DNA from 4 places in the Streptomyces sp. NPDC051561 genome. Region 1 is predicted to be linked to each of the others. Evidence: riboswitches for the same ligand, from Rfam matches in the RefSeq annotation. Region 1 holds a riboswitch; each other region holds the start of a gene.
What was found. A riboswitch is a leader RNA that binds a small molecule or an ion and turns the genes downstream of it on or off. The one in region 1 is predicted to bind cyclic di-AMP.

Region 1 (2,193 bases):
GTATGCCTGGGCGAGGGTCTTCTCGAAGCCGTCCGCGGCCTGGCCGGCGAAGGTCTCGGGGTCTATCAGTTCGTTCTTGAGGTTGGAGACCTTGGCGCTGAAGGACTTCGGCGGGAAGCGCTTGGGGTCGAGGTCCAGATCGCGGCAGACCAGCGACATCAGGCGCTTGGAGTCGGCGGCGTCGTAGATCGAGAACGAGCTGGTGAAGCCGAGCTTCTTGGATTCGCGGCGCAGGATGCGCACGCACGCGCTGTGGAAGGTGGAGACCCACATGGCGCCCGCGCGCGGGCCGACCAGGGCCTCGACGCGCTCCTTCATCTCGGCGGCGGCCTTGTTGGTGAAGGTGATCGCCAGGATCTGGCCCGGGTGCACACCGCGGGCGGCAAGCAGGTGCGCGATGCGGTGGGTCAGCACACGGGTCTTGCCGGAGCCGGCGCCGGCCACGATGAGCAGCGGGGTGTCCTTGTGGACGACGGCGGCGCGCTGGTTCTCGTTCAGCCCGTCCAGGAGGGCCGCGGCGTCGACCACCGGGCGGGGGGCACCGTTCCGGTAATGGGCGTCGCGGGGCGGCGGCGGGCCGTCGAACCTGCCCCCGAAGAGGTCGTGCGGGACCTCCTCCGGAGGGGCACCTTCTTCGGTGTCCTCCGGGGGCGGCGGGGCCGGGTCGTCCTTGGACTGGAGATCGGCCAGGAAGCTGTCGTCAAAGAGGCTGCTCATCGCCTACCGAGTCTAGGCGGCCCCACTGACAGCCCGGTCCGGATTCCGCCAGAACGAATTCCGCACCCTCTGCCGGTGACGCGTCGACCTGTCCACACATGCCCCTGGGTCGACTCTCCGTGGCTCTCTGTGAGGGCTTTGTCGACATCACAGCCAGGTCACGAAAATGTATCGGGCATATCGAACATCAGGCTTCCCACCCGTCACAGCGATTGGCTACGGTGCTGCGCGAGCAGCCCGTACCCCCCTCGGCGAACCGCGCCGAAGCGGGCCGCTCACGCCGAATTCGCGCCACCCACCCGGTGGTTCGGAACCGGGGACCCACACGCACGACCGGGGTGAATCGGCCCGTACCCCCACGACCTGGGCCGTAGGGCGCCTTCCGTTTCCTGCCCGAACCCGACAGCTAACCCGGTAGGCGGTCCACGGAAGGAATGCCTGTCTTGGCATCGCATCGCAAGCCGCGCCCCAGCGCGTCGTCCTTGATCCGGTCCTCCGCGCCCGGCATCGGCGTGACGACCGCCGCGCTGGTCACGGTCGGTCTGGTCACCCAGTCCGCGCAGGCCGCGCCCGCCGCGCCCAAGCCCTCCGTCGAGGAAGTACAGAAGAAGGTCGACGACCTGTACCGGCAGGCCGGGGTTGCCACCCAGAAGTACAACCAGTCCAAGGAGGCCACCGCGCAGCAGCGCGAGAAGGTCTCGGGACTGCTCGACGACGTCGCCAAGCGCACCGACAAGCTGAACGAGGCCCGGCGCGCGCTCGGTTCCTTCGCCGCCTCGCAGTACCGCAGCGGCTCGGTCGGCTCGACGGCGGCGATGCTGCTGGCCAAGGACCCGCAGTCGTACTTCGAGTCGCGCCGGCTGATGTCCCGGGCCACCGACCGGCAGAAGAAGCTGGTCGGCCAGTACAGCGAGCAGCAGAGGTCCGCGGCGGCGAAGCGGGCCGAGGCGACCGGCAGCCTGGAACGGCTGACCACCTCGCAGGCCGCGCTGCGCCGGTCCAAGCAGGAGGTGCAGGACAAGCTCGGGCAGGCGCGCGATCTGCTCGCGCGGCTGAACGCCCAGGAGAAGGCGAAGCTCGCGCAGCTGGAGCGCCAGCGCGAGGCGGAGGCCAAGCGCAAGGCGGACGAGCTGGCACGGAAGCAGGCCGCGGCGGAGGCGGAGCGGCAGAAGCAGGAGGAGGCCGCCGCCGAGAAGGAGAAGGAGAAGGACCAGGGCGGCGGAGGCGCGGACAGCGGCTCCGGCACGGGCACGGGTTCCGGCGGCGGTACGGGCACGGGTTCCGGTACGGGCACGGGCAGCGACAGCTCGTACGACACCAAGGCCGCGAAGGTGCTGGCCTTCGCGCGGGCCCAGATCGGCAAGCCGTACGTCTGGGGGGCGACCGGCCCCGGCTCGTACGACTGCTCGGGGCTGACGCAGGCCGCCTGGCGGGACGCCGGGGTGAATCTGCCGCGCACCACCTGGGACCAGGTGG
Region 2 (2,193 bases), on a different contig from region 1:
GAGGTACGCGACCGGGTCGATGTCCGAGCCGTACTCGGCGGTGGTGCGGGCCTCGAAGTGCAGGTGCGGGCCCGTGGAGTTGCCGGTGGAGCCGGAGAGGCCTATCTGGTCGCCCGGGGTGACCGTCTGGCCGACGGAGACACCGATCGAGGAGAGGTGGCCGTACTGGGTGTACGAGCCGTCGTTCATCCGGATCACGATGTTGTTGCCGTAGGCGCCGCCCCAGCCGGCCTCGACGACCGTGCCGGAACCGACGGATACGACGGAGCTGCCGGAGGAGGCGTGGAAGTCGACACCGGAGTGGCTGCCGGAGGACCACATGGCGCCACCGGACTTGTAGCTGGTGGAGACATAGGAGCCGGCGACCGGCAGCTTGAAGGTGTTCAGGCGCTTGCGCTCGGCCTCGCGGGCGGCGCGCTCACGCTCCTCGCGCTCCTTCTTGGCCTTCGCCACGGCCTTGCGCTTGACCTCGGCCTTGCGGGCCTCTTCGGCCTTCCGCTCGGCTTCGGCCTTCTGGTAGGCCTTCTTCTGCGCGGCTGCCTGCGCCTCGACCTTCTCGGTGAGGGTCTGCGTCACGGAGTCCTCCATGACGACGGCGCGGATGGTGCCGGTGTCCTCGGCGGCCAGGTCCTGCTCGGCGGCGATGGCCTGGGGGGCCAGCGTTCCGATGACACCGGTCGTGGTGAGGGCGGCGACTCCGGCGATCTTCGCGCTGCGGCGCGAGAGTACGGAGGGTCGACGGTGCTTCCCGGCGGCACGGGTGAACGCCATGAAGTGGCTGTTTCCTTTCCTTCCTTCTCGCCTACCGGGTTAGCTGACGGGTTCGGAGCAGGAAGGTCTCCTACGGACTCCACCCACCCGTGAAGGGCGATGGCGTCCGATTCACCCCAGGGACGTAAGTGGGTCCCCGGCTCCCCAGGCTCGCGCCTGACGGGGACTCGGCGATGACTGTCCGGTTGCCGCTGGTGCGGCGCACTCTGACGAACAGACGGACCGACGCTAAGCGGGCTCTCTTTCAATCACCAAACAGAGAGCGGCTTTTGTAATACAGCCCACACGGCAGACAGGCACCCTCGCCAACAAAACGGACATAAGGGAGGACCCCGACGACTCGACGGTCGTCGGGGTCCGACTTGTTCTGCTTTGCGGCGGTTCTCCGTTTGACCTTTGATCGGTCAGCCGGTGACGACCTCGACCTCGCCGATGTTCAGCGCCCGGACCGGCTCCGCGATCTGCGAGGCGTCGCCGACCAGCACGGTGACCAGCTTGTCCACCGGGAAGGCGTTCACGGCGGCCGCGGTGGCTTCCACGGTGCCGGTCTGCGCGAGGCGGGCGTACAGCTGGGCCTGGAAGTCGTCCGGCAGCTCCTGCTCGACCTGGTCGGCCAGGGTCGACGCGACGGCGGAGGCCGTCTCGTACTTGAGCGGGGCCACGCCCACCAGGTTCTGCACGGCGACATCGCGCTCGGCGTCGGTGAGGCCCTCGGCAGCGAGCGTCCGCAGGACCTTCCAGAGGTCTTCCAGGGCGGGCCCGGTCGACTCGGTGTCCACGGAGCCGCTGATGGCCAGCATGGCCGCGCCGGTGCCGTCGGCGGCGGAGCGCAGCACCTGGGCGAAGGCGCGGACCCCGTAGGTGTAGCCCTTCTCCTCGCGCAGGACGCGGTCCAGGCGGGAGGTGAGGGTGCCGCCCAGGCAGTACGCGCCGAGCACCTGGGCCGGCCAGACGCGGTCGTGCCGGTCGGCGCCGATGCGGCCGATCAGCAGCTGGGTCTGGACGGCGCCCGGACGGTCGACGATGACCACCCGTCCGGTGTCGTCGGCCGTGATGGGCGTCATCGGGCGCGGCTCGGCGGTGTTGCCGGTCCACTCCCCCAGGGTGTCGGCCAGTACGGCGTCGAGGTCGATGCCGTCCAGGTCGCCGACGACGACCGCGGTGGCGGTGGCCGGGCGGACGTGCGCCTCGTAGAAGGCGCGCACCGCCGCGGAGTCGATGTTCTTGACCGTCTGCTCGGTGCCCTGGCGGGGGCGGGACATCCGCAGGGTGACCGGGAACAGCTCCTTGGAGAGCTGCTTGGCGGCCCGGCGGCCCGGGTTCGCGGCCTCGTGCGGGATCTCGTCCAGCCGGTTGCGTACCAGACGCTCGATCTCGCCGTCCGCGAACGCGGGGGCGCGCAGGGCGTCGGCGAGCAGGCCG
Region 3 (2,193 bases), on a different contig from region 1:
TAGCGGCGGTGCGGGTCGTTCGACTTCAGGTAGTCGGCCGTGATGGCGTCGCGCCCGACGCCCACCGCGAGCAGTGTCACGGCTATCGCCAGGCCGGCCCGGTCCTTGCCCGCTGCGCAGTGCATCAGCGCCGGGACGCTGTCCTCGGCCAGCGCGTGCAGGACCCGGCTGTGCTCGGCGGTCCGCTCCTTGATCATGCGGCGGTACGACGCGGTCATCCGCCCGGCAGCCTTGCCGTCCGCGAGGATCTCCCGCAGCTGGCCCATGTCCCCGTCGCGGACCATCCGCCAGAACTCGGCGCCGTCGGCCGGGTCGCTCAGCGGGATGTTCACATTGCGGACCCCGGTGAGCTCGACGTCGGGGCCCTCCAGCTTCTGGTCCGCGGCGTTGCGGAAGTCGAAGACGGTGTGCAGACCGAGGGAGTTGAAGAACTCGGTGTCGGGGCCGGTGGCGTGCGCGAGGTGACCGCTGCGGAACAGCCGCCCGTGCCGCGTCCGCCGCCCGTCGGCGGTAGGCAGACCGCCCACGTCGCGGAAGTTCCGTACCCCTGTCAGATCGGGTTCCGCGTCGGCGGCGGGCGACGGGACCGGGACCTGCGGAACCTGCTGCGTCACGAGTGCTCCTCATGGGTCGTTCGCCGGCGTGCGGTGGCCGACGGGGGCGCTTTTGCGACCATACGACATGGCACTGACATGGGTTCCTGGGGCAACTATCTCGGCGCGACAAGGGACTTGAGGCTCGGGTGACCGAATTGGTTGCTTTGTTGCACATAGAGGCTTTTGGGGTGAAGAGGTGGGAGGGGTGAGTGAGCAGGATCATACGAACTTCGGTGCCCTTGGTGCCGAAGCGTCAATTGGCAGGCCAGGGGCGGAAAACGGGCACCGGGGCGGATGTCGGGGCGAGCGAAAAACATGGAGAAGAGGTGCCGACGGGAAGGAGAAGAAGGGAACGGCTTGTTCCGGCGCCCTTCACTCGCCTACGGTCACCGTCAATCCGGGTGGACCGCCGAATCCTGCCACCGCCCGGCATCCGCACCCATATTTCTTCGTGTGGCAGGAGCGGGGGACCCAGGTAGTACGCCGGCACCGGAAGACGTGAGTCGCCCGGTACGGCTAGGGGTGAAGTCGCACTCGCGAGAGTGCGGCCGGGCATCTCCAGCCCGAACCCGACAGCTCACCTCGCAGGCGCCGGAGAGGAATCCGTCATGCCTGCAAAGGGTAAGCACCGCCGCCCGAAGCCCAGTTCCTCGCTCACCCGCGGTTTTGTCGCCGCTGGTACGGGCGGTGCGGCACTGGCCCTCCCGCTGATAGGCGCCACCGGCGCCCAGGCCGCGGCCCCCGCCGCCGCGCCGCAGCAGGCGGCCCAGCAGCCGACGATCAAGATCCCCCAGCAGCGCCCCGCCACCCCCGCGTCGGCCACCCCCACGTCCAGCTCCGCGCAGGTCGCGGCGCCGAAGACCGACGGTGCACGCCAGGCCACCCGGACGTACTCCGTGGCGACCGGCGACCACCTGTCGAAGATCGCCGCGGCCGAGAAGGTGCGCGGTGGCTGGCAGAAGCTCTACGAGGACAACAAGTCGGTCGTCGGCGGCGACCCGTCGTACATCCTCCCCGGCATGAAACTCACCCTCGGCGCCAAGGCCCCCGCCTCCGACGCCCCGGCCGCTGCCAAGCAGGCCGCCCCGGTCGAGCGCAAGTCCGCCGAGCGCAAGGCCTCGGACCGCGCCGAGGAGCGCAAGGAGCAGCGGGCCGAGCAGCGCGCCGAGCAGCGCCAGGAGCGTACGGAGAAGAAGCGCGAGCAGCGCACCGAGTCCCGCCAGTCCACCGGTTCGGGCTCCCGCACCGGCTTCACCGCCCCGGTCCCCTCCGGCGTCTCCACCTCCTACCGCGCCTCCGGCGGCAGCTGGTCCAGCGGTTACCACACCGGCGTCGACTTCCGGGCCTCGTCCGGTACGTCGGTCAAGGCGGTCGGCCCGGGCACCGTCGTCTCGGCCGGCTGGGGCGGCGCGTACGGCAACGAGGTCGTCATCCGGCACAGCGACGGCCACTACTCCCAGTACGCCCACCTCTCCGCGCTGAACGTCCGCTCCGGCCAGAGCGTCTCCGGCGGCCAGCAGATCGGCTACTCGGGCTCCACCGGAAACTCCAGCGGCCCGCACCTGCACTTCGAGATCCGCACCGGCCCCGGCTACGG
Region 4 (2,193 bases), on a different contig from region 1:
GGCTCCAGCGTCTCGCCCAGCACGGGCCCGAACGCGACTCCGGGCGAGGGCACGGACCCGGATGCCGACCCGAGCACCGGGCGGCCCGCTCCGGGTGCCACGCCCGGCACGGAGACTCCCGCCACCCCGGGCCAGCCGGACGCCTCCACGGGCAACGGCAAGCACCGCGGTACGCCGGCCCCGGAGAACTCCCTTCCCGGAACGGGCAGTTCCGCGGATCCGTCGGCCGACCCGTCGCAGGATCCGGCCCAGGACCCGACCCAGGATCCGTCGGCCGACCCGTCCGCCGACCCCACCGCGCCTCCCGGCGCCGACGACCGCGAGTCCGGCCGCCACGCCTCGCGCGGGGGCGGCAAGTCCCCCGCGGGGCCCGGCGAGGAAGCGACGTACACCGTGCGGGCCGGTGACAACCTCTGGCACATCGCCGACGAGGAGAAGGTGCCCGGCGGCTGGGCGGCGCTCTACGAGGCCAACCGTGGCGAGCTGGGTGGCGACCCGGACCTCATCCTGCCTGGCCAGCACCTTGAGCTGGGCGCGAAGTAACCCGTAAGCAACCCGGAAACGTTCACAAAACTCGGGTAGTTCGAGGGTTTATGTCCGGTTTCGTGCGAGTGAGACATGAGTCTCTTCGCCCCAACTGGCGTGTCCCGTCCGGGTGCTCCTGCCGTGGCCCTTCTGACCTGCATAAACGGGCGGTGCGGAAGGGCAAGTAGGGGTGAGATGTCCCCGATGTTCGTCTTTGAACATCGGGGACTTGTGTGTTTACGGTCGTCCTCGTTCGCCACCGGTGAGCACCGGAGCCCGTCACGCCGAATCCTGCCGGCGGGCCTCGGGAGCAGTCGTCGCGTAAGCGCCGTAGGCAGGAGCGGGGGACCCAAGGTAAGTGCCGGGCCCGGACGTCGAAGGACGTGCGAGGAACGGCTTGGGGTGAAGCCGAAGAGTGGAACGCGAGTGCCGGTAAGGCAGTTGCGGGACGCGAAGCGGCCGGGCGAACTCACAGCCCGAACCCGACAGCTCACCTCGAAGGCGTCGGTGAGGGGATATTTCCATGTCGCTTTTCAGCAAGGGCAAGCACCGCCGTGCGTCCAAGGCCACCCGCGTCGCCGCCTACGCCGGTGTCGCCGGTGTGGCGGTAGCCGCTCCGCTGATGGGGGCCACCTCGGCCTCCGCCGCCTCCGTCGACACCTGGGACGCTGTCGCCCAGTGTGAGTCCGGCGGCAACTGGTCCATCAACACCGGTAACGGCTACTACGGCGGTCTGCAGTTCTCGCAGTCCTCCTGGGCCGCCGCGGGCGGTACCCAGTACGCCCCGCGCGCCGACCAGGCCTCCAAGGGCCAGCAGATAGCCGCGGCCGAGAAGCTGCTCGCCATCCAGGGCCCGGGTGCCTGGGCCTGCGCCGGCGCCGGCAACCTGAGCAACGACGGTGTCGACCCGGGCGTCAGCACCGGTTCGGGCTCCGCCAAGCAGTCCGCCCCGAAGGTGGAGAAGAAGCGCGAAGAGGCGCCCGCTTCCCGCAGCGAGACCCGCCAGGCCCCCAAGGTCGAGGTCCCCAAGGTCGAGTCCAAGGCCGGTGGCCAGATCAAGAAGGGTGACGGCGAGTACAAGGTCAAGTCCGGCGACACCCTCTCGAAGATCGCCGAGGCCAAGGGCGTCAAGGGCGGCTGGCAGCACATCGCAGACCTGAATGAGGACGTCGTTTCCAACGCCGACCTCATCTACCCGGGTCAGCAGCTCCACCTGAGCTGACCCCCGTGGGGGCGGCGGCCCACCCCCGCCGACCCCCATGCCGGACCCCGGCCGGGCGCGACTTCCCCCCGTACGCGCCGGGCCGGGGTCTTTTCCGTATCCGCTACGCCTTGATCCGCTGCGTCTCGATCCGCTGCGTCTCGCGGCCCGCATCCGTACACAAGGTGAACGCGCGGGCCACGGAAAGTTGCGACGCACAGAGTCTTTCGTCCTGTATTACAGGCATTCAGGCATCTTTTCGTCCCACGGGACGGTCGATCGGCTGGCCGATGGCCCCGGTCACGTTAGGCTCTTGTCGCAAGGCCGAAAGCGACCCTGCACTGCGCGCCCTCAGCGGGCGCCCCTTACGCGTCACATCCCATAAGGAGATGCTCGTGCCGTCCATCGACGTCGTCGTAGCCCGGGAAATCCTGGACTCCCGAGGCAACCCCACGGTCGAGGTCGAG

Region 2: it holds a riboswitch for cyclic di-AMP, as region 1 does, so the genes downstream of both, ACIA73_RS35095 (M23 family metallopeptidase) here and ACIA73_RS07805 (NlpC/P60 family protein) in region 1, are expected to answer to the same signal.
Region 3: it holds a riboswitch for cyclic di-AMP, as region 1 does, so the genes downstream of both, ACIA73_RS20325 (peptidoglycan DD-metalloendopeptidase family protein) here and ACIA73_RS07805 (NlpC/P60 family protein) in region 1, are expected to answer to the same signal.
Region 4: it holds a riboswitch for cyclic di-AMP, as region 1 does, so the genes downstream of both, ACIA73_RS32135 (transglycosylase family protein) here and ACIA73_RS07805 (NlpC/P60 family protein) in region 1, are expected to answer to the same signal.

The regions. Positions count from the first base shown of each region.
Region 1 is NZ_JBITDM010000002.1:764,135-766,327, forward strand. It holds gene pcrA (DNA helicase PcrA) at 1-717, opposite strand, end outside; cyclic di-AMP (ydaO/yuaA leader) riboswitch at 986-1,154, shown strand; gene ACIA73_RS07805 (NlpC/P60 family protein) at 1,152-2,193, shown strand, end outside.
Region 2 is NZ_JBITDM010000024.1:115,364-117,556, reverse strand. It holds gene ACIA73_RS35095 (M23 family metallopeptidase) at 1-771, opposite strand, end outside; cyclic di-AMP (ydaO/yuaA leader) riboswitch at 785-954, opposite strand; gene ACIA73_RS35090 (M16 family metallopeptidase) at 1,176-2,193, opposite strand, start outside.
Region 3 is NZ_JBITDM010000008.1:210,325-212,517, reverse strand. It holds gene ACIA73_RS20330 (tyrosine-protein phosphatase) at 1-614, opposite strand, end outside; cyclic di-AMP (ydaO/yuaA leader) riboswitch at 994-1,200, shown strand; gene ACIA73_RS20325 (peptidoglycan DD-metalloendopeptidase family protein) at 1,205-2,193, shown strand, end outside.
Region 4 is NZ_JBITDM010000020.1:18,373-20,565, reverse strand. It holds gene ACIA73_RS32140 (transglycosylase family protein) at 1-543, shown strand, start outside; cyclic di-AMP (ydaO/yuaA leader) riboswitch at 842-1,044, shown strand; gene ACIA73_RS32135 (transglycosylase family protein) at 1,049-1,747, shown strand; gene eno (phosphopyruvate hydratase) at 2,116-2,193, shown strand, end outside.